2 regions of the Streptomyces sp. NPDC034037 genome follow, and region 1 is predicted to be linked to the other one. Evidence: predicted binding sites of a transcription regulator. Region 1 holds the regulator's gene; the other holds the start of a gene.
What was found. Region 1 encodes HspR, which represses chaperone genes until heat shock. Its sites were predicted from a motif close to TTGAGNNNNNNNNNCTCAA; they were not measured.
Positions count from the first base shown of each region.

Region 1 (14,904 bases):
ACGACGATCGGCTCGCCGAGCAGGGTGACCATCAGCGAGTCGCCGCGATGCGGGATCGCGGTCACGAGATCGATGAAGTGCCATCCGGAGCGATAGGCGGTGGCCATCTCGCGGCGGAAGGTGCGGTCGTCAGGAGGAGTGCTCATGTGTGCGCACCCTTCGGGCCCACGGTCCAGCCCGTGTCCCCCGCCGGGAGCGCTTCCACGCTGGTCCAACCGGTGTCCACCGGAAGCGCCTGCACGCTGGTCCAACCGGTGTCCGCCGGGTTCGCCACCGCGGAATTTCCGCTGCCAAGGCCCGAGCCGCTCTGGGCACCGAGGGCCACAGCGGCAGAGAAGACCGCGGCAAGCACTGAGCCAAGTATTCTCACGCGCATAGTCGGCTTCGTCCTCACTTGATGGATTCCTCTCCCCCGGCCATGAAGACGATGGCTCATTCAGGCATGTCAACGCCACAGGAGCGATGCATCATGTTCTTGCACGTTCAGGACCCTGGGGGGTGGAGATATGACCACAAGCAACACAAAACCGACACATCCCCATGCTGTCACTGACCTGTGCGACGAGGGGGCACGGCTTTACGCCAACGCGCTGCGTTCCGGACGCATCAATCGTGTCGAAGCGGAACTGGCCCCTTGCCTCGTGGAATTCGCACTGCTGCACCCGGATCCGGATGACGCCAACTGGCTCCGTCCGGTTCCTCCCTCCGTCGCCCTCGCCCAGCGTCTGCACCCGCTGGAACGCGAGATCCAGGACCGCAGGCGGCTCGCCATCGAACTGACGGACTCCTTCGAACAGTTCGTCACGATCAGCGCCCAGAGCCCCGCGAACATCCACGCGATCACCGTCCTCGAGGGCTTCGACCGCATCAACGCCGCGCTGAATTCGGCCACCGCCGAGTGCAACACCTCCGTGCTGACCATCCAGCCCGGCGGCGGCCGCCCGGTGGACGCCCTGACCCAGGCCCTGGAGCGGGACCGGCCCCTGACCGACCGCGGCGTCAGCATCCGCACCCTCTACCAGCACACCGCCCGCCACAGCCAGGGAACGCTGGCCTACGTGGACCGCATCTCGGGCGGCAAGGTGCAGGTCCGCACCCTGGAAGAGCTGATCGAGCGGCTGATCATATTCGACCGGACCGTGGCCTTCATCCCGGCGAGCGACGACCGGCGCGTGGCCCTCGAACTGCGCCACCCCGGCCTGGTCGAGTACCTCAGCAAGGTCTTCGAGCAGCTCTGGGAGCGCGCGGTCCCGCTGACCGAGGAAGTCCCCTACGACATCGCGCCCAACGGCATCACGGGCGTCCAGCGCTCCATCGCCAAGCTGTTGATCGAGGGTCACGTCGACGAGGCGATCGCCCGTCGGCTCGGCATGAACGTCCGCACCTGCCGCGCCCACATCGCCAAGATCGCCGCGGCCCTCGGCAGCGGCAGCCGCGCCCAGCTCGGCTACCTCATCGCCCAGTCGGGAATCCTCGACCAGGCGAAGCTCAGTCCGGACCGCCCGAAGTAGCCGCCCGAACCAGCCGCCAGAAGTGGACACTTCAATCACGGCGGGACGGTCCGCGCCCGCACCCTCTGCATAGAATCGCCGCGCTTCAACCGAGCGGGAGGGAGCACACATGGCCAGGGAACTCACGACGCACGCAGTGACGGATCTCTGCGAGGCGGGCTCGGCCGTATACCTGCGCCGGGCCCTCCGCGCCGGTCGCATCCGCGGTGAGGACGTCACGAGCGCCTCCTTCCCGGAGGCGCACATCACCGTCCTGGACGGCGTCGGCCGCATCAACGCGGCCATCGACCGCGCGATGAACGACGTCAGGGAGGAGTTTTTGGCCATTCAGCCCGGCGGTACCCGGCCGCCGGAGACACTGGCCGAGGCCTTCCCGCGCGACCAGGCGATCCTCAGCCGCGGCTGCCGGATGCGGACCCTCTACCAGCACACGACGCGCCACTCCCTGCCCGTGCTCGGCTATCTGGAGCAGCTGCACGGCGACGCCGAGGCCCGCACCCTGGACGAGGTGACCGACCGCCTCTTCGTCTTCGACCGGACCGTCGCGTTCATCCCGGCGAGCAAGGACCGCAGCATCGCCCTGGAGGTGCGCCACCCGGCCCTCGTGGAGTACTTCACCACCACCTTCCGGCGGCTGTGGCGGCTGGCCACGCCCATGTGGCCGCAGGCCGCCCCGCAGGTCTCCGAGGGCGGCGTGACACCTCGTCAGCGGGCCATCGCGGGCCTGCTCGTCGAAGGCCTCACCGACGCCGAGATCGCCGACCGCCTCGGCATGAACATCCGTACGGCCCGCGTCCACATCGCCAAGCTCGCCGCCACCCTCGGCAGCGGCAGCCGCGCCCAGCTCGGCTACCTCATCGGCCGCTCGGGGCTCCTGGAGCGGGACCAGTAGCGTCCGCCACCGCCAGCCACTCGCGCAGCAGCGCCTCCCGCGCGGCCGCCCGCGGCGAGCCCCCCTCGTGCCGGCGGCCCCACTCGGCCATCGCCGACAGCGTCGTCAGGAGGGTGGCCGCACCCTGGGTGAGGCGGCCGAGCAGCGCGCGGGAGAGGTCGTACTCCGTCGCGGAGTAGCCCACCGCCGCGGCGGTGTACGCGGTCAGTTCCGTCTCCCCCGTGGCGCCGCCGATCCGCACCGTCATCGTCGGGGCCTCGTCCGGGCCGCCGAGGCCCACCGTCAGCACGAGGTCGACGGCCACGCCCACATGCCGTTTGAACGACTTCACCGGTACGTCGTCGATGGTCAGCGTGTGGACGTCCGCCCAGGGCCAGAACGCCGACTGCCGGTCCCCGAGGGCCGCCACGCCCTCCGGCGTCAGCCGCACCCCGGGAGCGAGCCCGGACGGCTTCGCGCCCACGTACACATCGCCCTCGGCGATCCAGAACAGCCCCACCATGGCCATGGCCGGCTCAACTCCCCGTTCGACAGCGGAAAACCAACAGCGGAAAACAGCGAACGGGGGCCGGGAGGTTGCCACCTCCCGGCTCCCGCGTCAGCCTACTCAGGCCCTGCGAACCGCCGCCGGTCCCCTATGCCCTCGGTTATGCCCTCGGTGCCCCTACTGCTCGTGCGTCCTCTTGGGCCGCCACACCACGAGCGCGCTCGTCTGCTGCACGTCCTGGTACGGGACGAGGTCGCGGCGGTAGGAGGCGTGCACCGCCGCCTCGCGCTGCTGCATGGCCGCGGCGGCGCCCTCCACGGCCGCGGACAGCTCCGCGACGCGCGACTGGAGCGCCGCGACCTGGTTCTCCAGCTCGATGATGCGCTTGATGCCGGCGAGGTTGATGCCCTCCTCCTGCGACAACTGCTGCACCGTGCGCAGCAGTTCGATGTCACGGGCGGAGTAGCGCCGGCCGCGGCCCGCGGTGCGGTCCGGGGAGACCAGGCCCAGGCGGTCGTACTGGCGCAGGGTCTGCGGGTGCAGGCCGCTGAGCTGGGCGGCCACCGAGATGACGTACACCGGCGTCTCGTCGGTGAGTTGGTACGCCCTACTGAATCCGGACTGTCGACGGCGGCCGTCCATCTCATGCTCCCTTCGCGGCCTGGAACAGTTCTGCCCGCGGGTCGTCCCCCGCGGTCGCCTCGCGGTAGGACTCCAGGGCCTCCTTGGCGGCGTCCGACAGAGATGTCGGGACCGACACCTCCACCGTCACCAGGAGATCGCCCCGGGTGCCGTCCTTGCGGACCGCGCCCTTGCCGCGGGCCCGCATCGTACGGCCGTTGGGCGTGCCCGGGGGCAGCTTCAGCGTGACGGCGGGTCCGCCCAGCGTCGGGACCTTGACCTCGCCGCCCAGCGTCGCCTCGGGGTAGGTCACCGGCACGGTGACCGTGAGGTTGTCGCCCTTGCGGCCGAACACGGGGTGGGCGTCGACGTGCACGACCACGTACAGGTCGCCGGCCGGGCCGCCCCGCTCGCCGGGCGCGCCCTTGCCGCGGAGCCTGATCCGCTGGCCGTCGCTCACCCCGGCCGGGACGCGCACCTGCATGGTGCGGGAGGACTTGGCGCGCCCCGAGCCGTGGCAGGCCTCGCAGGGGTCCTGGGCGATCAAACCCCGGCCCTTGCAGTCCACGCACGGGTCGGTCAGCGAGAAGCCGCCGCCACCGCCCCGCGAGACCTGGCCCGTGCCGACGCAGGTCGGGCACACGCGCGGCGTGCCGTTCTTGTCGCCGGTGCCGGAACAGGCCTTGCAGGCGGCCTGGGAGGACATGCGCAGCGGCACCGTGGCGCCGTCCACCGCCTCCGTGAAGCTCAGCGTGACCTCGGACTCGATGTCCTGGCCGCGCCTGGGCTGCGTACGCGTGCCGGTACCGGCACCCGCGCCACCGCGGTTGAACAGGCCCCCGAAGACGTCACCGAGACCGCCCCCGAAGCCGCCGCCGGCCGCCCCACCGCCGCCCGGGGCGCCGCCTCCGAAGAGGTCGCCCAGGTCGAAGTTGAACGTGCCGCCGGCGCCTGCGGGGCCCTGGCGGAATCCGCCGTTGCCGAAGAGGGCACGCGCCTCGTCGTACTCCTTGCGCTTCTTGGGGTCACCGAGGACGTCGTTCGCCTCGGAGATCTCCTTGAAGCGCTCCTCCGCCTTGACGTTGCCCTTGTTGGCGTCCGGGTGGTTCTCGCGGGCGAGCTTCCGGTACGCCTTCTTGATCTCGGCCTCGGTGGCGTCCTTGGGGACGCCGAGGACCTTGTAGTAGTCCTTCTCGATGAAGTCCTTGGTGCTCATCCCCGACGTCCCTCCTCACTCATGTCGTCGCCGTCAGCCCTCGTCCGGGCCACCGGTCTCCTTCTCGTCCGATCCCTCGGCGGCCGCGGACCCCTCGGGGGCCTTCTCGGCGGCCTCCTCGCCCTTGGCCGGCTGCGCGCCGGGCTGGGGCTCGGCGACGGCCACCCGCGCCGGGCGGATGGTGCGCTCGCCGATGCGGTACCCCGGCTGCAGGATCGCGACGCACGTCGTCTCGGTGACGTCCGGTGCGTAGCTGTGCATCAGGGCCTCGTGGATCGTCGGGTCGAAGGGCTCGCCCTCCTTGCCGAACTGCTGCAGGCCCATCTTGGCGACGACGGTCTCCAGCGCCTCGGCGACCGACTTGAAGCCACCGACCAGCTCCCCGTGCTCACGGGCGCGGCCGATGTCGTCGAGGGTCGGCAGGAGCTCGGAGAGGAGGTTCGCCGAGGCGATCTCCTTCACCGTCACCTTGTCCCGCTCCACGCGGCGGCGGTAGTTCTGGTACTCGGCCTGCAGCCGCTGGAGGTCCGCCGTGCGCTCGCTGAGCGCGGTGCGCACCTGGTCCAGCTGGGCGGTCAGGCCCACATCCTGGGCGGACGTCTTGCTGTCCTTGTCCCCGGCCGGGGCCGCCGGGCCCTCCTCGGTGGAGGGCTCGGCGGCCTTGGGCGCCGCGTCGTCAGGGGTGGCGCCGGAGGGGACGTCAGGCTTGTCGGCGCTCTCGCCGAAACCCGGGGTCTCCTCGGTCATCAGGCGGCGCCGCCCTTCTGGTCCTTCTCGTCGTCGACGATCTCGGCGTCGACGACTCCGTCGTCCTCCTTGGCCTGCTCGCCGCCGGGGGCCGCGCCCTCGGCGCCGCCCGCGGCCTGCGCGCCCTGGGCGTCGGCGTACATGGCCTGGCCCAGCTTCTGCGAGACGGCCGCGACCTTCTCCGTGGCGGTGCGGATCTCGGCGGTGTCCTCGCCCTTGAGCTTCTCCTTCAGCTCACCGACGGCTTCCTCGACCTCGGTCTTGACCTCGGCCGGGACCTTGTCCTCGTTGTCCTTGAGGAACTTCTCCGTCTGGTAGACGAGCTGCTCGCCCTGGTTGCGGGACTCGGCGGCCTCGCGGCGCTTGTGGTCCTCGTCCGCGTACTGCTCGGCCTCCTGGCGCATGCGGTCGACCTCGTCCTTCGGCAGCGAGGAGCCGCCGGTGACGGTCATCTTCTGCTCCTTGCCCGTGCCGAGGTCCTTCGCGGTCACGTGCATGATGCCGTTGGCGTCGATGTCGAAGGAGACCTCGATCTGCGGGACGCCGCGCGGGGCCGGCGGCAGGCCCGTCAGCTCGAACATGCCGAGCTTCTTGTTGTACGCCGCGATCTCGCGCTCGCCCTGGTAGACCTGGATCTGGACCGACGGCTGGTTGTCCTCGGCCGTCGTGAAGATCTCGGAGCGCTTCGTCGGAATCGTGGTGTTCCGCTCGATGAGCTTGGTCATGATGCCGCCCTTGGTCTCGATGCCGAGGGACAGCGGGGTGACGTCGAGGAGCAGGACGTCCTTGACCTCGCCCTTGAGGACACCGGCCTGGAGCGAGGCGCCGATGGCGACGACCTCGTCCGGGTTGACGCCCTTGTTGGCGTCCTTGCCGCCGGTCAGCTCCTTGACGAGCTCGGCGACGGCCGGCATGCGGGTCGAGCCGCCGACGAGGACGACGTGGTCGATCTCGCTGAGCTGGATGCCCGCGTCCTTGATGACGTTGTGGAACGGCGTCTTGCAGCGCTCCAGGAGGTCGGACGTGAGCTGCTGGAACTGGGCGCGCGTGAGCTTCTCGTCCAGGTGCAGCGGGCCCTCGGCGGAGGCCGTGATGTACGGGAGGTTGATCGTGGTCTCCGTGGAGGAGGACAGCTCGATCTTGGCCTTCTCGGCCGCCTCGCGCAGGCGCTGGAGCGCCATCTTGTCCTTGGAGAGGTCCACGCCGTGGCCGTTGTTGAACTGCTTGACCAGGTAGTCGACGACGCGCTGGTCCCAGTCGTCACCACCGAGGTGGTTGTCGCCGTTCGTGGCCTTCACCTCGACGACGCCGTCACCGATCTCGAGGAGCGAGACGTCGAAGGTGCCGCCGCCGAGGTCGAAGACCAGAATGGTCTGGTCGTCCTTGTCCAGGCCGTAGGCCAGGGCGGCGGCGGTGGGCTCGTTGACGATGCGCAGGACGTTCAGACCCGCGATCTCACCGGCCTCCTTGGTGGCCTGGCGCTCCGAGTCGTTGAAGTACGCCGGGACGGTGATGACCGCGTCCGCGACCTTCTCGCCCAGGTACGCCTCGGCGTCGCGCTTCAGCTTCTGGAGGATGAACGCGGAGATCTGCTGGGGGTTGAACCCCTTGTCGTCGATGTCCACCTTCCAGTCGGTGCCCATGTGGCGCTTGACCGACCGGATGGTCCTGTCGACGTTGGTGACCGCCTGGCGCTTGGCCACCTCGCCGACCAGCACCTCGCCGTTCTTCGCGAAGGCGACGACGGACGGCGTGGTCCTGGCGCCCTCGGCGTTGGTGATGACGGTGGGCTCGCCGCCTTCCAGAACGCTGACGACGGAGTTAGTCGTGCCCAGGTCGATGCCGACCGCACGTGCCATTTCGATTCCTCCAGAGGTACTTCTTGAGTGGATCTGGCTCAAGGATGCATGAGCGCTGCGCTTGCGTCAACAGATGTGAGTCGAGGGGGCTCAACTCTTATCCAGGGCTTACGCGCAAGTCGGTGCCTCCCGGGGGTCCGGAACCCGGCTGCGGGCCACATGTGGCTGGGCGCGCAGTTCCCCGGGCCCCTTCGGGGCGCACCCCCCGGTACCGCGGCGCGCCGGGGAAGGGTTGCCTGAGCGACGCAGATCACCGCCTTGCTGGCTACAGTGCGACCGGGTAAGTGGGTAGTCTCAGACGGACTGCATAAGTTACCGCTTAGTAATCAGCCCTAGTCCGCTACGACGAGTCCCGCCTCGCAGGCCCGAGGAGCCCCCCAATGCAACTCGCCGCGATCATCGTGTCGCTGGTCCTAATCGCGGTCGGCGTCGCGCTGTTCGGCCGTGCCATCGTGCAGATCTACCGGTTCATGCGGCTCGGCCAGCCCGTCCCCGCCGGCACCCGGACCGACGACCCCGTCCAGCGCACGCTCACCGTGGTCAAGGAGTTCCTCGGCCACACGCGCATGAACCGGTGGGGCATCGTCGGCGTCGCGCACTGGTTCGTGGCGGTGGGCTTCTTCTCGCTGCTGCTGACGATCGTCAACGCCATCGGCCAGCTCTTCCAGGCCGATTGGATGCTGCCGATCATCGGCGACTGGGCGCCGTACAACGTCTTCGTCGAGTTCCTCGGCACCATGACCGTGCTCGGCATCGCCACGCTGATCGTCATCCGGCAGCTGAACCGGCCGGACAAGCCGGGCCGCAAGTCCCGCTTCGCCGGCTCGAACACCGGCCAGGCGTACTTCGTCGAGACCGTCATCCTCATCGTCGGCATCTGCATCTTCACGCTGCACGCCCTGGAGGGCGCCCAGCACCACGTGGACGGCTACGAGGCCTCGTTCTTCATCTCGTACCCCCTGGTCTCCGCGTTCGAGGGCCTGGACGTCTCCACGCTGCAGAACCTCACGTACCTCTTCGCCGGCGTGAAGATCGCGACCTCGTTCATCTGGATGATTACGGTCGCCCTGAAGACCGACATGGGCGTCGCCTGGCACCGCTTCCTGGCCTTCCCGAACATCTGGTTCAAGCGGGACGCGGACGGCTCCACCACCCTCGGCGAGCTCCAGCCCATGACCAGTGGCGGCAAGCCCATCGACTGGGAGGACCCGGGCGAGGACGACACCTTCGGCGTCTCCCAGGTCGAGCAGTTCTCCTGGAAGGGTCTGCTGGACTTCTCCACCTGCACCGAGTGCGGCCGCTGCCAGTCGCAGTGTCCCGCCTGGAACACCGGCAAGCCGCTCTCCCCGAAGCTGCTCATCATGTCGCTGCGCGACCACGCGCACGCCAAGGCGCCCTACCTGCTCGCGGGCGGCGGCAAGACCATGGAGGGCGAGGAGAAGGCGTCGGCCGAGCAGCTCGCCGACGTCCCCGCCGCCGCCCTCGCGGAGGCCGAGCGTCCGCTCGTCGGCACCCTCGAGGAGAACGGCGTCATCGACCCGGACGTCCTGTGGTCCTGCACCACCTGCGGCGCCTGCGTCGAGCAGTGCCCGGTGGACATCGAGCACATCGACCACATCGTCGACATGCGCCGCTACCAGGTGATGATCGAGAGCGCGTTCCCGTCCGAGGCGGGCACGATGCTCAAGAACCTGGAGAAGAAGGGCAACCCCTGGGGGCTCGCCAAGAAGCAGCGCGTGGAGTGGACCAAGGAGGTCGACTTCGAGGTCCCGATCGTCGGCAAGGACGTGGAGGACCTCACCGAGGTCGACTACCTCTACTGGGTCGGCTGCGCGGGCGCCCTGGAGGACCGCGCCAAGAAGACCACCAAGGCCTTCGCGGAGCTGCTGCACATCGCGGGCGTCAAGTTCGCGATCATGGGCGGCGACGAGAAGTGCACCGGTGACTCCGCCCGCCGCCTGGGCAACGAGCCGTTGTTCCAGCAGCTCGGCCAGGAGAACGTCGCGATGCTGAACATGGCGTACGGCGAGGACGACGAGGACGAGTCGACCAAGAAGCCGAAGTCGGCGAAGAAGATCGTCGCGACCTGCCCGCACTGCTTCAACACCATCGCGAACGAGTACCCGCAGCTCGGCGGCGACTTCGAGGTCATCCACCACACCCAGCTGCTCCAGCACCTCATCGACGAGGGCAAGCTGATCCCGGTGACCCCGGTCGAGGGCCTGATCACCTACCACGACCCCTGCTACCTGGGCCGGCACAACAAGGTCTACACGCCCCCGCGCGAGATCATGTCCGCCGTCCCGGGCCTGCGCCAGCAGGAGATGCACCGCCACAAGGAGCGCGGCTTCTGCTGCGGCGCCGGCGGCGCGCGCATGTGGATGGAAGAGCGCATCGGCAAGCGCATCAACACGGAGCGGGTCGACGAGGCGCTCAGCCTCAACCCCGACATCGTCTCCACCGCCTGCCCGTTCTGCCTGGTCATGCTCACCGACTCGGTCAACGGCAAGAAGAACGACGGGAAGGCGAAGGAGTCCCTCCAGGTCGTCGACGTCGCGCAGCTGCTGCTCGACTCCGTGAAGACGCCGGCCGACCCGGCGGACGATGAGGAGTCCACGGACGCGCCGGAGCCCGAGCCGGTCAAGTAGCGCCTACGGATACGACGGTCCGCGTCCCGGAACGACGCCCAGGCCGGTTCCGCCCTTCGGGGCGGGGCCGGCCTGACGCGTTCGTGCCGCGAACGGCACCGTGGCGCCCCGTTCACCCGGCGCTCACTCCGCCGCCCCCGGCGCACAACCCTTCGTACGCCTCACGAGTCACACCCCACGGAAACGATCTTTCCCAGCGGCTCACGTCGAGCCCGCAGACGCCCTGCCCCGTACTTCTGACTTCGGCGTCCATGTCATCACCCGGTTGGAGACTTCCTCAGTGACTCAGCACGTGCGCACGACCGCGCGCAGGACCGCGCGCAACAAGTTCCTCGCCGCGGGCGCGGTCTGCGCCGCCACGGCCCTCGGCCTCACCGGCCTGACCGCGGGCAGCGCGTCCGCCACCCCCGCCCCCTCCGAGCTGCGCGCCGACTACAACGGCGACGGCTACGTGGACCTGGCCGTCGGCGTGCCGGGCGCCACCGTCGCGGGCAAGGCCAAGGCCGGTTACGTCAACGTCGTCTGGGGCGGCGCGTCCGGTCTCGGCAAGCACGGCTCGACGACGGTCAGCCAGTCCACCGCGGGTGTGCCCGGCACCGTCGAGGCGGGCGACAAGTTCGGCAAGGCCGTCGACTCCAACGACATGAACGGCGACGGCTACAGCGACCTGGTCGTCGGCACCCCCGGCGAGGACATGGGCACCACCCTGGACGCGGGCAGCGTCACCGTCGTCTGGGGCTCCGCGAGCGGCTTCAAGGGCGGCTTCACCGCGGCCACCGGAGAGGGCGAGTCCGGCAACTACGGAGCGCTGCTCACCACGGGCGACTTCGACAAGGACGGCGACAAGGACATCGCCCTCAACACCCACTTCGACGAATCCAGCGCCCTGCGCATGCGGCCGGGCCCCTTCACCGCGGGCTCTTCCGCCACGCTCTCCACCATCCGGAGCTGGCACTTCGCCGGCCCGAGCGTCGTCACCAGCGGCGACTTCGACGGCGACGGCGGCGACGACATCGCCCTGGCCTACTCCGGCATGGAGATCAGCGGCACCGAGGTGGTCAGCCGGAAGTCGGGCGAGTGGAAGGGCCTGTGGTCCACCGGTGACTCCACCAACACCGCCTTGGCCGCCGGCGACTTCGACGGCGACGGCACGACGGACCTCGCCGTCGGCAACGTCCGGCCCAACCCCGAGGCCGACGACACCGCCTGCGCGGACCGCTTCGGCGGCGCCGTCCTGACCGTCTACAACAAGAAGGGCGGCAAGCTCGGCGACGGAGGCGACTCCTGCACCACGCAGAACAGCCCGTCGGTCGCCGACGACGCGGAGGCCGAGGACAACTTCGGCGCGCACCTGGCGGTCGCCAACGTCGACAAGGACGGCATCGACGAGCTGATCGTCGGCGCCGACACGGAGGCGGTCGGCACCGCGAAGAGCGCCGGCGCCTACTGGGTCCTCGCCTCGCTCGGCACCGGTGAGGCCCTCGCGGGCCCCTCCTTCAACCAGGACTCCCCGGACGTCGCGGGCACCGCGGAGGCCGGTGACCGCCTCGGCGCGGCCGTCGCCACCGGTGACTACGACGGCGACACCTACCCGGACGTCGCCGTCGGCGCGCCCGGAGAGGACGGCAAGGGCGGCGTCTGGTACGACCCGACCCAGAAGGACGGCCCGAACCTGCCGGTCACCTCGGTGACGCCGGGCAAGCTGGGGCTGACCGGAGCGGTGGAGTACGGGGCGATCCTGGGGCGGTGAGCCACCGGCTCCACCGCGTCCGTCCGCAAACGCCGGACGGGCTTGTCGAGTTCCCCGGCCGGGCTGGCTGAGTTCCCCCCAGGGGCTTGTCGCGTTCCGCTGGCCGGGTCCGCCATCAGCGGGCCCGGCCAGCGTTCCCCCCCCCCCCCCCCCCCCCCGGGGCCCCGCCAAACGTGCCGAAACCCGTCAAGCCGCCCCAACTCCCCTGTCCCGTACAACCCTTGGGCCTCATCGGTGGTCTCCTCTTCGCCGACCACGGCGTGACGCCAGGGCCAATGCCCGGTGAACGCGTCTGCTCCGCACCCCATCGAAGGCGGATGCCCGCAGGCATCCCCGCATGCCGCAGGAGAACCGCATGGCCCAGCACAAGCGCACCACCGCCGGCAGACCCGGCCGCATCCGCCTCGCCGCGGCGACGGCCGTCGCCGCCGCGCTCTCCGGCGGGCTGCTCACCGCCACTGCGGTCACCGCGTCGGCCGCGCCGTCCCCCGCCACGCAGCCCGACGCCGACTTCGACGGCGACGGCGCCGCGGACCTCGCCACCTCCGCCTCCGGCGCCAACGTCGCCGGCAAGGACGGCGCCGGCCAGGTCACCGTGACGTATGGCGGCGGCGACCGGCACCACACCACGTACAGCCAGAACAGCGCCGGCGTGCCCGGCGCCGCCGAGAAGAACGACCGCTTCGGCAGCGACACCGCCTACGGCGACTTCAACCGCGACGGCTACGACGACCTCGCGGTGGCCGCGATCGGCGAGGACGTCGGCACGGACGTCGACGGCGGCACCGTACAGATCCTGTGGGGCTCCAAGAACGGCCTGTCCGGCGGCACCACGCTGGAGGACCCGCGCCCCACCAAGCACGACTTCTTCGGCGGCCCCATCCAGGCCGGCGACTTCGACGGCGACGGCAAGGACGACCTCGCCATCGGCTCCAGCTCGGGCGCGGCCACCCTCGACGTCTACGAGGGCGGCTTCACCCGTGCCGGCGGCACCGGCCGCCACTACACCGTCACCCCGCCCATCCTCAGCGGCGACAGCGCGGGCCCGTTCAACCTGCACTCCGGTGACGTCAACGGCGACGGCAAGGACGACCTGATCGTCGACGGCTTCTCCTCCGGCGACCACTACAACGCCAACCTGTGGCTGCCCGGCAGCGCGAACGGCATCACGACGACCGGCGTGCAGCGCCTGCCCGGCGGCTACATCACGGACGTCGGCGACACGGACAGCGACGGCTACGGCGACATCATCATCGGCCTCACCTGGGACGACGGCATCGCCGGCGCCCACAAGGGCGGCAGCGTGTACGTCGTGAAGGGCAAGTCCACCGGCCCCTACGGCGACAGCCAGGTCATCACCCAGGACACCGCGGGCGTACCCGGCAGCGCCGAGAAGGGCGACGAGTTCGGCTCCGAGCTCGACCTCGGCGACATCAACGGCGACGGCCACCTCGACCTGGTCGTGGGCACCGTCGGCGAGGACCTGGACGGGGTCACCGACGCCGGTTCCGTCACCGTCATCTACGGCGCCGCGGACGGCTCCGGCCTCACCACGGCGGGCTCCGTCCTGCTCACCCAGAACACGCCGGGCGTGCCCAACACCAACGAGAAGAACGACTTCTTCGGCTCGGACGTCCACGTCGACGACCTGAACGACGACGGCCGCGGCGACGTCGTGATCGGCGCGGCCGGCGAGAACGGCTCCAACGGCGCCTTCTACATCCTGGACTCCAAGGCGGACGGCACGCTTTCGGGCACCTCCGGTGTCTACACCTCCACCGTGGGCATCTCGGGCGCGGGCACGCCCCGCCTCGGCAACAACTTCGCGGACTGACCCGCCTTCGCCCCTCCCCCGGCCGGCCTGACCGCCGGGCCCGCACCACACGTGCGGGCCCGGCCCCCTTCCCCGTATGAGCGGCGCGGCCGGCCGGTCCCGCCGCCGCTGTCCCCGGAATCGACGTACCGACCCCGCAGAGTTGGAGCCCCTATGCGCCCCCGCGTACCCACCCGCCCGAGCCCCCGCGCCCTGGCCCTGGCCGCCGCCACCGCCCTCGCCGCCACCGGCCTCGCCCTGCCCCTCGCGGCCCCGGCCACCGCGTCCGAACGCGCGCCCCTCACCAGCGACTTCAACGGTGACGGCTACGCGGACCTCGCCGTGGGCGTGCCCTCGGGCACCGTCGACGGCAAGGCCAGGGCCGGTTACGTGAGCGTCGTCTTCGGCGGCGCGGACGGCCCCGGCACGAACGGCGTGCGCCGCATCACGCAGGCCACCGTCGAGGTCCCCGGCACCCCCGAGGCCGGCGACCGCTTCGGCGCCGCCGTCACCACCGCGCACGTGGACGACGACAAGTACGCCGACCTCGTCATCGGCGCCCCCGGCGAGGACATCGCCGGCAAGGCCGACGCCGGTTCCGTCACCGTCCTGTACGGCACCGGCGACGGCTTCGCGCTCGCCAACACCGCCGCCCGGGGCGAGAAGGCGTCCGACGCGTACGGGATGTCCCTGACCGCCGCCGACTTCACCGGCGACACGGACGTCGACCTGGCGATCGGCGCCAAGGACAAGGTCGTCGCCAACCTCAACCCGTACGCCGCCCGGACCGAGCCCGTCATGGCCCGGCCCATGGGCGGCCGCGCCCCCGTCATGGCGACCGGTGACTTCGACTCCGACGGCCGCCCCGAGCTGACCGTCGCCTACTACACGCAGAACCAGCCCCACACCCAGTCCCACATCCAGCTCTACCGCTACCTCAAGGACGAGACCCGCTTCGACATGACCTGGAGCAGCGACAACAGCGCCGCCAACGCGCTGGCCGTCGGCGACTTCAACGGCGACGGCCTGGACGACCTGGCCCTCGGCAACTGCCGCGAGATCGCCGACGAGAACATCGACGACCCGTGCGGCCCCGAGGAGCGCGCCAAGGGCGGCGGCATCCACATCCACTACGGGGGCGGCGAGCAGCCGATCTGGGAGGGCCAGACCCTCAACCAGGACACCCCGGGCGTTCCCGGCGTCGCCGAGACGGGGGACGACTTCGGCAACGCCCTCGCCGTCGCGGACATCGACGGCGACGGCAAGGACGACCTGATCGCGGGCGCCCCCGGCGAGGCGATCGGCGACGCGGCGGGCGCGGGCGCCGTCACCGTCCTGAAGGGCGGCCCGAAGGGCATCC
Region 1 covers NZ_JBVISC010000005.1:284,625-299,528, forward strand. Annotated here, with positions in the region: gene ACZ516_RS19555 (hypothetical protein) at 1-146, opposite strand, end outside; gene ACZ516_RS19560 (helix-turn-helix transcriptional regulator) at 507-1,511, shown strand; gene ACZ516_RS19565 (helix-turn-helix transcriptional regulator) at 1,621-2,403, shown strand; gene ACZ516_RS19570 (hypothetical protein) at 2,366-2,911, opposite strand; gene ACZ516_RS19575 (heat shock protein transcriptional repressor HspR) at 3,068-3,532, opposite strand; gene dnaJ (molecular chaperone DnaJ) at 3,534-4,727, opposite strand; gene grpE (nucleotide exchange factor GrpE) at 4,761-5,474, opposite strand; gene dnaK (molecular chaperone DnaK) at 5,474-7,333, opposite strand; gene ACZ516_RS19595 ((Fe-S)-binding protein) at 7,714-9,981, shown strand; gene ACZ516_RS19600 (FG-GAP repeat protein) at 10,262-11,731, shown strand; gene ACZ516_RS19605 (FG-GAP repeat protein) at 12,087-13,565, shown strand; gene ACZ516_RS19610 (FG-GAP-like repeat-containing protein) at 13,719-14,904, shown strand, end outside.

Region 2 (14,904 bases), on a different contig from region 1:
CGACGAGCAGGACGTGACCGAACCTGGTCCGTCCGCCGGTCAGCGAGTAGGGGCGGACGCGGGCGGGTTTGCGGTCGCCGCCGCGCTGGGGGAGCTTCGGCGCCCTGCGGCCGGTGCCGCCGCCGGCGCTCATCGGGCGCTCTCCATCGACTGGCGCAGTTCGCTGCGGACCTCGGGGGTCAGGACGTGGCCGGCGCGGCCGACGAAGAGCGCCATGTGGTACGCGACGACGCTCATGTCGCAGTCCGGGGTGGCGTGCACGCCGAGCAGCGAGCCGTCGCTGATCGACATGACGAAGAGGCTGCCCTCCTCCATCGCGACCACGGTCTGCTTGACTCCCCCGCCGTCCATCAGCTTGGCGGCGCCGATGGTCAACGAGCAGAGCCCGGAGACGATGGTGGCGAGGTCGGCGCTGGAGCCCTTGGGGCCCTTGGGGTGCGCGGCGGGCCGCTCGGCGCCCTGCCCGGGGTCGGAGGAGAGCAGCAGCAGCCCGTCGGAGGAGACCACCGCGACGGACAGGATGCCGGGCACCTCCTCCACGAGGTTCGTCAGCAGCCAGTGCAGGTTGCGGGCCTCACTGCTCAGACCCGTTGCCGCGGCTCCGGCTGTGGTGGGTCCGGCTGTGGTGGCTCCGGCTGTGGTGGGTCCGGCGGAAGAACTGGGCGTGCGCATGGGCGCAGTCAACTGCTTGCCTCCTCGACTGAGTCCCCCATTACGTCTGCGGCTTTCGCGTTCTTGTCGTTACGTTCCGACCGGGCCGACGGCTCCGGTGCCTGCGCGGGGTCCTCCCCGGCGGCCAGTTCGGCCTCCACGTCCCGCCGGCCGCTCTGCGCGCCCTGGTGGAACCCCCCGAGGCGGCGGCGGAGCGCTTCGGCGTCCACGGAGCCGCTGCGCTGCCTGGGCGCGGCGGTCGTGGGCGAGGTGATCTTCGGGGTGCGCTTGGGCAGCCCCTTGTCGGTGACGCGCTCCCACTTGGGCGACGCGGCCCCGGGCCCCGTCTCGGGCGAGGTACGGGTCTCGGGCTCGGGCTCCGCCTCCGGGGCCGGCGGGGCGAACAGCTCCATGGTGGTCTCGGCGGAGGGCGAGGCAGCGGCGGCCGACGCGCTCGTCTCCTCGGCGTCCGACGAGGGCGCGGGGTCGGTCTCGGGGTCGGGGTCGGGCGCGGGGTCCTGCGTCCGCTTCGGGAGGGCCGTCTCCAGCGTCCGTTCGGCCGCCGCGATCAGCGGGTCCTCGCCGGGGGTCCCGGTGGCCCGCCCCGGCAGGACGTTGGAGTTGGCCTCCGCCTCCGAGCCCGGCAGGTGCGTGACGGGCTCGCCGCCCCGCGGCGGGGTGACCACCGCGGCCGAGGAGGGCGCCTCGGCCAGGATCGACTTGGGGAGCACCACGACCGCCGCGACGCCGCCCTGCTTCTGTTCCCGCAGCCGCACCCGCGCACCGTGCCGGGCGGCGAGGCGCGCCACGACGTAGAGCCCGAGGCCGAGGCCCTCACCGCTCTCCTGGTCGTACGCGTCGTCGGGGTCGAAGTCGCTCAGGCGCGCGTTGAGTTCGCGCATGCGGTCCTGGGGGACGCCGATGCCCTCGTCCTGCACGGAGAGCATGACCTCGCCGCTCTCCAGGAGCCAGCCGGACACCTCGACGGCCGCGTCCGGCGGCGAGAACGAGGTGGCGTTCTCCAGGAGTTCGGCGGTCAGGTGGCTGATGTCGTCCGCGGCGAACCCCGCGATGTGCGCGTGCGGCGGCAGCGTGGCGATGCGCACCCGCTCGTACCGCTCGATCTCGGAGACGGCGGCGCGCATGACGTCGACCAGCGGGACCGGGCCGGGGTGCTGGTGGCCGTGCTCGGCGCCCGCGAGGACCAGGAGGTTCTCGCTGTGCCGGCGCATGACCGTGGCGAAGTGGTCGAGCTTGAAGAGCGTGGCGAGCCGGTCGGGGTCCTGCTCGCGGTCCTCCAGGTTCTCGATGACGGCCAGCTGCCGCTCGACCAGGCCGAGGGTGCGCAGGGCGAGGTTGACGAAGGTGCCGTGGATGGAGCGGCGTACGCGCTCCAGGTGGGCGGAGGCCTCGGCCAGCTCGGCGCGCAGGGCCTCGCGCTCGTCGGCCATGGCCTGGCGCTTGCCGATGAGGTGCTTGCGGTCGGTCTCCAAGGTGCCCAGGCGCTCGGTGAGGGCCGCCGCGTGGGCGTGCAGGGCGTTGACGGAGCGGACGACCTGGGCGAACTCGTCGTCGCGGCCCGTGAAGCGGATCGGCTCCTGCGGCTCGGGCTCGGCGGCCAGCCGGGCGGAGCCGAGCCGCAGGACAGCCAGGGGCCGGGTCAGCGAGCGGGCCATCGCCATGGAGACGCCGACGGCGACGAGCAGGAGGACGCCGACGAGCGCGACGCGGATCTCCAGGGCCGTCACGTCGTCGTCGCGCAGCTGGGCGAGGCGCTTGGTGCGCTCCACGCCGAGCGCGGACTCGGCGCCGCGCATCGTCTCGATGCGGGCGGAGAGCGCGGCGTCCAGCTTCTTGCGGTCGTAGCGCTGTTCGGCGGCGGAGAGCGTGGGCCGGTCGGTGAGCTCGGCGAGGTACTTCTCGGCGGCGCCGACCTCGGGTCCCGTGACCGTCGAGTCGTACGCGGACCGCGCGGGGTCGTCGGCGGCGTCGCGGAAGTCGGCGAGCGCGGCCAGCTCGCGGACGTGGGCGCGCTGGGCGGCGGCACTGAGGCCGTCGCGGCGCTCGGCGTCCGCCGAGGAGTCCTCGCCGTCGGTGACGGGCAGGCCCGTGACCGGGTCGAGCTCGGGGGCGCCGGTGCCGCCGGGGACGGCCAGGGCCGCCAGGAGGAGCCCCCGGGCGGCGGCGGCCTGCTCGACCGCGTGGTCGAGGTCGGCGAGGGCGAAGCCACCCTTGTTGACCTCGGCGGGCAGCTGCTCGGCCAGGTCGCGGGTGAGGCCGTGGAGTTCGGCGATGACCTTGGAGTACGCCTCGTGCGCTTCGAGGGCGGTGCTCTTGCCGGTGAGGGCGGCCCGGCGGACGGCGGCGACGTCGGCCAGCTCGGCGCGGAGCCCGGCGGGCGCGTCGGCGGCGCGCAGCTCGTCGATCTGGCGGTCCACGCGGGCGCTGCGGCTCTCGGAGAGGCCCTTGCCCTCGGGGCGTCCCGCGGCGATGAAGGAGGTGACCTCGTCGCGCTCGTCGGCCAGCGAGTGGCCGAGGGAGACCGCCTGCTGGGTGTGCTCGGCGAGGGTCACCAGGTTCTGGGTGTCGTTGAGCCGTTCGGAGGCGGCGATGACGGCGGGCGCGCCCGCGCCGACGATCGCGGCGGCCACCACGGCCACGGCGATGACCAGCCGGTTGCGGACTCGGGCGGTGGGCTTCTTGCCGACGCCGGCGGCGGCCGCGGCGGCCGCCTTGGCGGCGGGCGAGGCCGGGCCGGCCTCCCCGGCGGGGGCCGGCGCGGCGGAACCGGCGGGCGCGCCCGCCGAGGCTCCCTCGGGTGTTGCCGCGGGCGTTCCGGCCGCTGCCCCGGGGGGTGCCCCTGCCGCCGCCCCGGCCGATGCCCCTGACGGTGTCATGTCAGGTCCAATGGGACGGGCTCCGGTGGCGGGAGGGGGCGGGGCAGCCGCTCCCGAGGGCCGGGCCGCGTCCACTCCTGCCGCTGCCGTCACGGGGTCCGCGGCCGTGCGCTCCGGCGCACGCTCCGTCGGTGTGGTCGCGCCCGGCGTGGCCCCTTCGGGGGCCGTCTGCTTGCCTTTGCGCCGAGGCCGCATCTTCTGCACCGGTGCTCGCATTCCTGTTTTTCGTCTGCCCTTGGGCCCGGGTGACGATCCGTCAACACGAGCGCGCCCCCGGTTACGGCACCTGACCCTTCCAGTGCCGGTGGGTGGCGGTCGCGCATCGCCTGCCTGGCCACCCGAAGGAGTGAACATCGGCGGGGAGTTGGCGGGCAAGTCCCGGGGTGAGGAACAGCGGGCATATGCGGGGCGCCGGTTGGACGTGCCCGGCGGGCTTTGGCAGGATGCGCCGCCACACCCCGGCGGAGTTGATCATTCCGGTCCAATTCCGGCGCGTGGCCCGCCGGTACGGGCCGGCGCGGGGCCCTTCGCCCGCTTCCGGCGACCCCCGCGCGGGCCTCGGGCAGACTGGCCGAATGCGCATCGAACTCGCCACCGAGCCCGGAGACCCCGCTCGCCCCAACGAGGACTACGCCTCGGTCGCGCTTCCCGCGTCCGGACACGGCGGATCCCTCGTCCTGCTGGACGGTGTGACGCCGCCCGAGGGAGCGGTGGGGTGTCTGCATTCCGTTCCCTGGTTCACCGCGCGCCTCGGCGGCGCACTGGGGGAACTGTCCGTTTCGCGACGGGATATGACGCTCCCTGAGATCTTGTCGGCCGGTATCTCGCGTACCGCCGACGCACATGGTTCAACCTGTGACCTTTCTCACCCTCGCACGCCTCAGGCAACCGTCGTGCTGGTGCGGTGGGACGCCGAGCGCGTCGAACATCTGGTCCTGTCCGACTCGGCGCTCCTGCTCGCGGGCCCCGGCGGCGAGGTGACCGCCGTCCTCGACCGGCGCCTGGCCGAGATGTCGCCCCCCGTGCAAGCCCTGCGCGACCAGGTGCGCGCCCTGCCGCGCGGCTCCGCCGAGCGGGAGGTGGCGGGCCGCGCGTACGGAGCGGCGGTCGAGGCCCTGCGCAACGCGGAGGACGGCTTCTTCACGGCCGCGGCGGACCCCTCGGCCGCCCTGCGCGCGGTCACCGGTGAGATGGCGCGGGCGGACGTGACGGCGGTGGCGGCGCTCACCGACGGGGTGACGCGGTGGGTGGAGACGTTCCGCGAGGGCGACTGGCGCGAGTGCTTCGCGCTGCTGCACAAGGAGGGCCCGCAGCACCTCATCGACCGGGTCCGCGAACTGGAACACGCCGACCCCGACCGCCTCACCTTCCCCCGCGGCAAGCGACACGACGACGCGGCGGCGGTCTACGTGGAACTGTGACCCCGCACGGGACGCGCGCCGCCCGAGCCGGCCCGCCGTCGGTCTAGTCCGCGCTCGCGTTCAGGCGGCCGAGCAGCCGGGCCAGTTCGGCGACCTCCGCCCGGTCCCAGCCCTGGAGCCGGCGCACGTACTGGGCGCGGCGGGCGGCGCGCACCGTGCGGAAGCGGGTGCGGCCCTCGGGGGTGAGCCGGATGAGCCAGGCGCGCCCGTCGGCCGGGTCGGGCTCGCGGGCGAGAAGGCCCAGCTCCTCCATGGCCCGCAGCTGACGGCTCATCGTCGCCTTGCCGACCCCGATGTACGCGGCGAGGTCGGTGGCCCGCTGCGGCCCCGAGTCGTCCAGGCACACGAGCAGGCCGTACGCGGCGGGCTCCAGATCGGGGTGGACCTGGCGCGCCATCTCACCCGACGAGGCCCGCGCGCGGCGCATCAGCAGGGACAACTCGCGCTCCAGGGAGAGGAACTCGCGGTCCGCCCCCGGCTCGGCGTCCTCGTGCGCCCCGCCCCGCACGCCCTCTTCTGCAGCACCCATGTCCCGCTTTCCCGATTCTGAAAGTCATCGCCCGAGGCCTCGCGCGCCGCGGCTCCGCCGCCGGCGGCCTGACCAGTATTTCGCAAGGTCGCGGCGGCGGAGTGCCCAAGGCACCGCCACAGGAGTGGACCAACGGCGGGACGGTGCGCCTCTTCCCACCCCCGGTCTACGTGCGTAGCTTTTCAAGTGACATGTTCACACCATTCGACATGTCACAAGGTCCCCCCAGAGCACCACCGAGGCCTTCGGAGGCACGCATGCCCGTGCACAGACCCGGATCGGCCCGCCGCCCGCGCTTGTCGCCGGCGGGGGTTCTCCTCGCAGCACTGACCGCCCTCTCCCTCCTCCTGTCGCTCCCCACGGCGGCCGGGGCGGACGACATCCCCCCGCGCGGCTCCGCCCGGCTCGGCCAGGGCGTCATCGCACACGACGGCCAGGGCGGTCTGCCCAGCGGCGGCGGCGCCACCCAGACCGAGGGCGTCGACGTCAGCAGCCACCAGGGCAACGTCGCCTGGTCGACGCTGTGGAACAGCGGAGTGAAGTGGGCCTACACCAAGGCCACCGAGGGCACCTACTACGTGAACCCCTACTTCGCCCAGCAGTACAACGGCTCGTACAACGTCGGCATGATCCGCGGCTCCTACCACTTCGCGACGCCCGACACCTCCAGCGGCGCCACCCAGGCCAACTACTTCGCGAGCAACGGCGGCGGCTGGTCGCGCGACGGCAGGACGCTGCCGGGCGCGCTGGACATCGAGTGGAACCCCTACGGGGCGGCCTGCTTCGGCAAGTCGCAGTCCGAGATGGTCGGCTGGATCCGCGACTTCCTGACCACCTACAAGGCGCGCACCGGCCGCGACGCCGTGATCTACACCGCCACCAGCTGGTGGAAGCAGTGCACCGGCAACTACAGCGGCTTCGGCGCCAGCAACCCGCTGTGGATCGCCCGTTACGACACCGGCCCGGGCGAGCTGCCGGCCGGCTGGGGCTTCCACACCATGTGGCAGTACACCTCGTCCGGGCCCACGGTCGGGGACCACGACAAGTTCAACGGCGCCTACGACCGCGTCCAGGCGCTCGCCTACGGCTGACCCGCGCACAGGGCGGTGGCCGGCCCCTCGCAGGGCCGGCCACCGCTCACGGACACCGCTCGCTCACGCGGCGACCGCGACCCGCACCTCCGCCTCCGTGAGGGCCAGTTCGAGCACCTGGCGCACATCGGAGACCGGGTGCACCTCCAACTTGTCCAGGACCTCGGCCGGGACGTCGTCGAGGTCCGCCTCGTTCCGCTTGGGGATGATCACCGTGGTGATCCCGGCGCGGTGCGCGGCCAGCAGCTTCTGCTTGACGCCGCCGATCGGCAGCACCCGGCCGGTCAGCGAGATCTCCCCGGTCATCGCCACGTCCGTACGGACCTGGCGCCCGCTGAGCAGCGAGGCGAGGGCGGTGGTCAGCGTGACACCCGCGCTCGGCCCGTCCTTGGGAACCGCGCCGGCCGGGAAGTGGACGTGCACGCCCCGCTCCTTCAGGTCGCCGACGGGCAGTTCCAGCTCGGCCCCGTGCGAGCGCAGGAACGACAGGGCGATCTGCGCCGACTCCTTCATCACGTCACCCAGCTGCCCGGTGAGCGTGAGCCCGGAGGCCCCCGTCTCCGGGTCGGCGAGGGATGCCTCCACGAACAGGACGTCGCCGCCCGCCCCGGTCACCGCGAGCCCGGTGGCCACGCCCGGCACGGCGGTGCGCCGCTCGGCCGGGTCCTGGGCGGCCTCGGGGACGTGGTGCGGCCGCCCGATGAGGTCCCGCAGGTCCTCGTCGGTGACGGTGAACGGCAGCTCCCGCTCGCCCAGTTCGTGCTGCGCCGCCACCTTGCGCAGCAGCCGCGCGACGGACCGCTCCAGGTTCCGTACGCCCGCCTCCCGCGTGTACTCGCCGGCGAGCTTGCGCAGGGCGCTCTCGTCCAGGGTGACCTCGTCCTTCTCCAGGCCCGCCCGGTCCAGCTGGCGCGGGAGCAGGTGGTCGCGGGCGATGACGACCTTCTCGTCCTCGGTGTAGCCGTCGAGCCGGACCAGCTCCATGCGGTCGCGCAGCGCCTCCGGGATCGCTTCGAGGACGTTCGCCGTCGCCAGGAAGACGACGTCGCTGAGGTCCAGCTCCACCTCCAGGTAGTGGTCCCGGAAGGTGTGGTTCTGCGCCGGGTCGAGGACTTCGAGCAGGGCGGCGGCCGGGTCGCCCCGGAAGTCCGAGCCCACCTTGTCGATCTCGTCCAGGAGCACGACCGGGTTCATCGACCCGGCCTCCTTGACGGCGCGCACGATCCGCCCGGGCAGCGCCCCGACGTACGTACGCCGGTGTCCGCGGATCTCCGCCTCGTCCCGTACGCCGCCGAGCGCGACCCGCACGAACTTGCGGCCCATGGCGTGCGCGACGGACTCCCCCAGCGAGGTCTTGCCGACGCCGGGCGGGCCGACGAGGGCCAGCACCGCGCCGCCCCGGCGGCCGCCGACGACGCCGAGGCCGCGGTCGGTGCGGCGCTTGCGCACCGCGAGGTACTCGGTGATGCGCTCCTTCACGTCCCGCAGCCCGGCGTGCTCGGCGTCGAGGATCGCCCGGGCGCCCTTGATGTCGTACGCGTCCTCCGTGCGTTCGTTCCACGGCAGTTCGAGGACGGTGTCCAGCCAGGTCCTGATCCAGGAGCCCTCGGGCGACTGGTCGCTGGCGCGCTCCAGCTTGTCGACCTCCTTGAGGGCGGCCTCGCGCACCTTCTCGGGCAGGTCGGCGGCCTCGACGCGGGTGCGGTAGTCGTCGGACTCCTCGGCCGCGTCCTTGCTGTCGCCGTTGAGTTCCCGCAGCTCCTTGCGCACGGCGTCCAGCTGACGCCGCAGCAGGAACTCGCGCTGCTGCTTGTCGACGCCCTCCTGGACGTCCTTGGCGATGGTCTCGGCGACCTCCTGCTCGGCCAGGTGCTCGCGCAGCTGGGCGGTGGCCAGCTTGAGGCGGGCGACCGGGTCCTCGGTCTCCAGGAGTTCGATCTTCTGCTGGGTGGTGAGGAAGGGGGAGTAACCGGAGTTGTCGGCGAGCGCGGAGACGTCGTCGATCTGCGTCACGCGGTCGACCACCTGCCAGGCGCCGCGCTTCTTCAGCCAGCTGGTGGCGAGCGCCTTGTACTCCTTGACCAGTTCGGTCACGGCGCCGGGCAGGGGCTCGGGGACGGCGTCGTCCAGCTGCTGCCCCTCCACCCACAGGGCGCCGCCGGGCCCGGTCGTACCGGCGCCGATGCGTACGCGGCCCCGGCCGCGGATGAGGGCGCCCGGGTCGCCGTCGGAGAGCCGCCCGACCTGCTCGACGGTGCCGAGGACGCCGGTGGCGACGTACGTCCCGTCGATGCGCGGAACAAGCAGCACCTTCGGCTTGCTGTCGCCCTCGGCACGGGCGGCGGCCTGCGCGGCCTCCACGGCGGCGCGCACCTCGGCGTCGGACAGGTCGAACGGGACCACCATGCCGGGCAGGACCACCTCGTCGTCGAGCGGCAGCACAGGCAGAGTGAGCGAGGTGTACGAGGTGGACTCAGTAGCCATGATCTCCCTTTCGGCATCCAAGTTGAGCTGTACCGACTCAATGCTTGTGAGTGCCGCAATGTTCCCCCGGGGGTGTTCGCTCTCAGCGATCACCCGCTGGGGGACGGGGAGGATCAGGCGCCGCGCGCCTGGGAACGGCGCCCGCGCCCGAGCAGCGGCCAGGTGGAGATGCCGATCAGGAGCGCCAGGAGATGGCCCCAGTTGGTCATCGGATCGGCGAACTCGATCAGGTCGTCGACCAGCATCCAGCCGAAGCCGGCCAGCACGGCCCACCGCAGCCAGGGGGTGAGCAGCCCGGCGAGCGCGCCGACGCTGGCCGCGACACCGAAGCTGATGCCGTAGTCGAGGCGGTGCAGCGAACTGTCCGGCAGATGCCCCGCGAGCACCGAAAGCCCCACCGGCACCTCCGTCGCCAAGGTGGCGACGGAGTGCCCGAGCAGGAAGACCCCGGCGGTGCGCCAGCCGCCGATCCGGCGCTCCAGCGCGGTCAGGACCAGCAGGAAGCCGATCGCGTACGGCGATGTGATGCCGCCCGCGATCCACAGCGCGCTGGCGACGAGGACGAGGACGGGGTTGTGCGCGAGGTGCGCGACGTCGGTGCTGGAGCTCCGGAGCAGCGCGTCGACCGTGTCCGGGTCGGCGTACCGGCTCAGCAGGGAGGTGGCGGCGAGGACGAGCCCGTAGCCGAAGGTGAAGGGGGTGGCCCAAGGATCGGGGAGCAGCCGCCAGGGTCTGGCCCGGACGCGCCGGGACCGGGCGCCGCCGCCCTCGGCCCGGCCGGGATCAGCGGCGGGCGCGCGGGGTCCGGGCGGCGCGGGACGGCGGCCCGGCTGGCACGGGAGCGCGTTCAGGGTGGGCGGCTCGGCACGGGTGGGCGACTCGACGCGGGCGGGCGACTCGACGCGGGCGGGCAGCTCGACGCGGGATGGCGGCTCGGCCAGGGTGGGCGGCTCGGCACGGGTGGGCGACTCGACGCGGGCGGGCAGCTCGACGCGGGAGGGCGACTCGGCCAGAGAGGGCGGCTCGACGCGGGAGGGCGACTCGGCCAGAGAGGGCGGCTCCGCGCGGGTGGGCGGCTCACGGTCCCCGGGCCCGGGGGCGATGAGGGTGTCCGAGGACTCGACGCTCTGGTTCACGGGTGAGGCGCTCCTTCCGTCCCGCCCTACCCTTTGCCCACTTTTCGAGCACTGTCTATGACCGGGGCCACGTGGGACGCGATTCACAGCAACCTCCAAGGCGACTTCCGCGTTGCCCACGTCTCTTCTGCGCCGCCGGCACCTTCAGCGTTACCCGCGAACGCCCACCTCACCGGAGTTCCGCGGCAGGACTCCCCCGTCCCGCGCACCGCCGGGGGAGGACTTGCGCGTTCACCGGAGAACCACCGGCCCCCGCGCCTACGCTGACGCCATGCGCACCCCCACCACCGCCCCCGTCGTCCTCGACCGGCGCGAGGGTCCGTACGGCGAGGTCGTCCTGCGGCGCCACGGTGAGCTGCTCCAGATCATCGCCAACGGCTGTTTCCTGATGGACACCTCCGACGGCCGCTCCGAGCGGCTGCTCGTCGACGCGGCACGCGACGCCCTCGACGACCGCCCGGAGCCCTGCGTGCTGATCGGCGGGCTCGGCGTCGGGTTCTCCCTCGCGCACGCCGCCGCCGACCCCCGCTGGGGGCGCATCACCGTGGTCGAGCGCGAGGACGCCGTCATCGACTGGCATCGGGCCGGACCGCTCGCCGAACTGTCCGCGGCGGCGCTCGCCGACTCACGTACGCAAATTCTTCACACGGACCTGGTCAGCCACCTCCAGAGGGCTCCCGGCGCCCCGTCCGGCCCCTCGGACACGTACGACGCACTCTGTCTGGACATCGACAACGGCCCGGACTGGACGGTGACGGCGGGCAACAACTCCCTTTACTCGCCCGCCGGTCTGGACGCCTGCAAAGCCCGGCTCACCCCGGGCGGAGTGCTCGCCGTGTGGTCCGCGAAGCCCTCGTCCGCTTTCGACGACGCTCTACGGAATGCCGGATTCCAGAGGGTACGAACCGAAGAGATCCCCGTTGCCCGAGGCGTCCCGGACGTGGTGCACCTCGGCGTCAGGGCTGCGTAGCCGAGGTGCCTTCGCGACCCGTACCCTGCTGACCGAACACAAGCGATCAGTGTCAGGGGCGGGCGATGGAGCAGACACACACCTCCCACAACAGCGCCACGGCGGCGACACCCGGCGCCCAGCGCCGGGTCCTGGTGGTCGAGGACGACCCGACGATCGTCGACGCCATCGCCGCCCGGCTGCGGGCCGAGGGTTTTGTTGTGCAAACGGCCACGGACGGTCCCTCGGCGGTCGACACCGCCCAGGCCTGGCAGCCCGACCTGCTGATCCTCGACATCATGCTGCCGGGCTTCGACGGCCTCGAGGTGTGCCGCCGGGTCCAGGCCCAGCGGCCCGTCCCGGTCCTCATGCTCACCGCGCGTGACGACGAGACGGACATGCTGGTCGGGCTCGGGGTCGGCGCGGACGACTACATGACCAAGCCGTTCTCGATGCGCGAGCTCGCGGCCCGGGTGCACGTCCTGCTGCGCCGCGTCGAGCGGGCCGCGCTCGCCGCGACCACGCCCCGCAGCGGCATCCTGCGCCTGGGCGAACTGGAGATCGACCACGCCCAGCGGCGTGTGCGGGTGCGCAGCGAGGACGTCCACCTGACGCCCACCGAGTTCGATCTGCTGGTCTGCCTGGCCAACACCCCGCGCGCCGTCCTCTCCCGCGAGCAGCTCCTCGCGGAGGTCTGGGACTGGGCGGACGCGTCGGGCACCCGGACCGTCGACAGCCACATCAAGGCGCTGCGCCGCAAGATCGGCGCCGAGCGCATCCGCACCGTGCACGGCGTCGGCTACGCCCTTGAGACCCCGGCGCCGTGAGGCCGGCCCTGCCGTGAGCGGGCCCTTCGGACCCTTCGGGCCGTTCCAGGGGCTGCGGCCGTTCTCCATCAAGACCAAGCTCGGCGCCCTCGTGGTCGTCTCGGTGTTCATCACCACGGGACTGCTCCTGGTGGCCATGAAGACGGAGACCGAGCTGCGGTTCATCACCGTCTTCTCGGTGATCGCCACCCTGCTCATCACGCAGTTCGTGGCGCACAGCCTCACCGCGCCGCTGGACGAGATGAACGCGGTGGCCCGCGCGGTGAGCCACGGCGACTACACGCGCCGGGTGCGCGGCGCCGACCGGCGCGACGAGCTGGGCGACGTGGCGACCACGATCAACGCCATGGCCGACGACCTGGAGGCCCAGGACACCCAGCGCAAGGAGCTGGTCGCCAACGTCAGCCATGAGCTGCGCACCCCCATCGCCGCCCTGCGCGCCGTCCTGGAGAACGTCGTGGACGGCGTCTCCGCCGCCGACCCGGAGACGATGCGCACGGCCCTGAAGCAGACCGAGCGCCTGGGACGGCTCGTGGAGACCCTGCTCGACCTCTCCCGCCTCGACAACGGCGTCGTACCGCTGCGCGCCCGCCGCTTCGAGGTCTGGCCGTATCTGTCGGGCGTCCTGAAGGAGGCCAACATGGTGGCCTCCGCGCGCGCGGGCATCGCCTCCGGCTCCGGCAGCCACACCCGCGCGGACGTCCATCTCCACCTGGACGTCTCACCCCCGGAGCTGACGGCCCACGCCGACGCGGAGCGGCTGCACCAGGTGGTGGCGAACCTCATCGACAACGCGGTCAAGCACAGCCCGCCGCACGGCCGCGTGACGGTGCGGGCCAGGCGCGGGCCCTACCCCGAGTCCCTGGACCTGGAGGTGCTCGACGAGGGGCCCGGAATCCCCCAGTCCGAGTGGCACCGGGTCTTCGAGCGGTTCAACCGGGGCAGCCACGCGGGCGCCCCCGCCAAGAACTCCGCCAACGACGGCGGCACGGGCCTCGGCCTCGCCATCGCGCGCTGGGCGGTCGATCTGCACGGCGGCCACATCGGCGTGGCCGAATCCCCACGCGGCTGCCGGATCCAGGTCACTCTTCCGGGCCTGCTCGAAGAGTGAAGTTGACGTAGGGTTCGAAACGGAAGCGATTCACCGGCCGCCCCCTGGGCACCCGGGAGCCGCCGCCGCGCGTAGACGTCCTTCGGACGTACCCGCGCGGCCATCCTGCGTTGCGGAACCCCGCTTGTTTCCCGCCATTTACAGCCCCGAAACCACTCGCCCAGTGTGACTTACGCGACGGATGGCGGGCCCGGTCTGCACCCAGCGCCGATGGAGGCGTAGCCTTTATTTCCGCTGTCCATCACCTTGTGAAGCGGAAGAGGGCGGTTACCGCCGTGTCGCCACAGTCCCCCAGTAACTCGAGCACTTCGACCGACCAAGACGCGCAGGGCAAGGACCCTGCCGCTGCCTTCGGTCCCAATGAGTGGCTCGTCGACGAGATCTATCAGCAGTACCTCCAGGACCCGAATTCGGTCGACCGAGCCTGGTGGGACTTCTTCGCCGACTACAAGCCAGGGGCGAGCGCTTCCACAGCCGCCGCCCCGGCGCAGCCGGCGGGTGACGCGGCCGCGGGGGTCGCGTCCCCCACTGCTCCCGCCGCGCCCGCCGCCCCGGCCCAGCCCGCAGCGGCTCCGGCGGCCCCGGCCCAGGCCGCTCCGGCGGCCGAGAAGCCCGCCGCGCCCGCGGCGAAGCCCGCTGCCGCCGCCCCGGCGCCCGCCGCCAAGCCCGCCGCGAAGCCGGCCGCCGCGAAGCCCGCCGCCAAGGCGGAGCCGGCGACCGAGGCCCCGGCCGGGCCCGAGTACGTGACGCTGCGCGGCCCCTCCGCGGCCGTGGCGAAGAACATGAACGCCTCGATCGAGGTCCCGACGGCCACGTCGGTCCGCGCGGTCCCGGTGAAGCTGCTCTTCGACAACCGCATCGTCATCAACAACCACCTCAAGCGCGCCCGCGGCGGGAAGATCTCCTTCACGCACCTGATCGGGTACGCGATGGTGCAGGCCATCAAGGCCATGCCGTCGATGAACTACTCCTTCGTGGAGAAGGACGGCAAGCCGACCCTGGTCAAGCCGGAGCACATCAACTTCGGCCTCGCCATCGACCTGGTGAAGCCCAACGGCGACCGCCAGCTGGTCGTCGCGGGCATCAAGAAGGCCGAGACCCTGAACTTCTTCGAGTTCTGGCAGGCCTACGAGGACATCGTCCGCCGGGCCCGCGACGGCAAGCTCGGCATGAACGACTTCACCGGCGTCACGGTCTCCCTGACCAACCCCGGCGGCCTCGGCACCGTCCACTCGGTCCCGCGTCTGATGCCCGGTCAGTCGGTCATCATGGGCGTCGGCTCCATGGACTACCCCGCGGAGTTCCAGGGCACCTCGCAGGACACCCTGAACAAGCTCGGCATCTCCAAGGTCATGACGCTCACGTCGACCTACGACCACCGGGTCATCCAGGGCGCCGCCTCCGGCGAGTTCCTGCGGATCGTCGCCAACCTCCTCCTCGGCGAGAACGACTTCTACGACGAGATCTTCGAGGCGCTGCGCATCCCCTACGAGCCGGTCCGCTGGTTCAAGGACATCGACGCCTCGCACGACGACGACGTCACGAAGGCCGCCCGCGTCTTCGAGCTGATCCACTCCTACCGGGTGCGCGGCCACGTCATGGCCGACACCGACCCGCTGGAGTACAAGCAGCGCAAGCACCCCGACCTGGACATCACCGAGCACGGCCTCACCCTGTGGGACCTGGAGCGGGAGTTCGCGGTCGGCGGCTTCGCCGGCAAGTCGATGATGAAGCTGCGCGATGTCCTCGGCGTGCTGCGCGACTCGTACTGCCGCACCACCGGCGTCGAGTTCATGCACATCCAGGAC
Region 2 covers NZ_JBVISC010000006.1:338,721-353,624, forward strand. Annotated here, with positions in the region: gene ACZ516_RS22710 (DUF742 domain-containing protein) at 1-133, opposite strand, end outside; gene ACZ516_RS22715 (roadblock/LC7 domain-containing protein) at 130-672, opposite strand; gene ACZ516_RS22720 (sensor histidine kinase) at 681-3,548, opposite strand; gene ACZ516_RS22725 (hypothetical protein) at 4,124-4,969, shown strand; gene ACZ516_RS22730 (MarR family winged helix-turn-helix transcriptional regulator) at 5,013-5,498, opposite strand; gene ACZ516_RS22735 (lysozyme) at 5,756-6,589, shown strand; gene lon (endopeptidase La) at 6,653-9,073, opposite strand; gene ACZ516_RS22745 (rhomboid-like protein) at 9,187-10,209, opposite strand; gene ACZ516_RS22750 (spermidine synthase family protein) at 10,481-11,179, shown strand; gene ACZ516_RS22755 (response regulator transcription factor) at 11,245-11,985, shown strand; gene ACZ516_RS22760 (sensor histidine kinase) at 11,999-13,096, shown strand; gene ACZ516_RS22765 (multifunctional oxoglutarate decarboxylase/oxoglutarate dehydrogenase thiamine pyrophosphate-binding subunit/dihydrolipoyllysine-residue succinyltransferase subunit) at 13,372-14,904, shown strand, end outside.
Region 2: a site for HspR is predicted at 9,096-9,114, ahead of lon (endopeptidase La). Genes of this name have one in related genera too.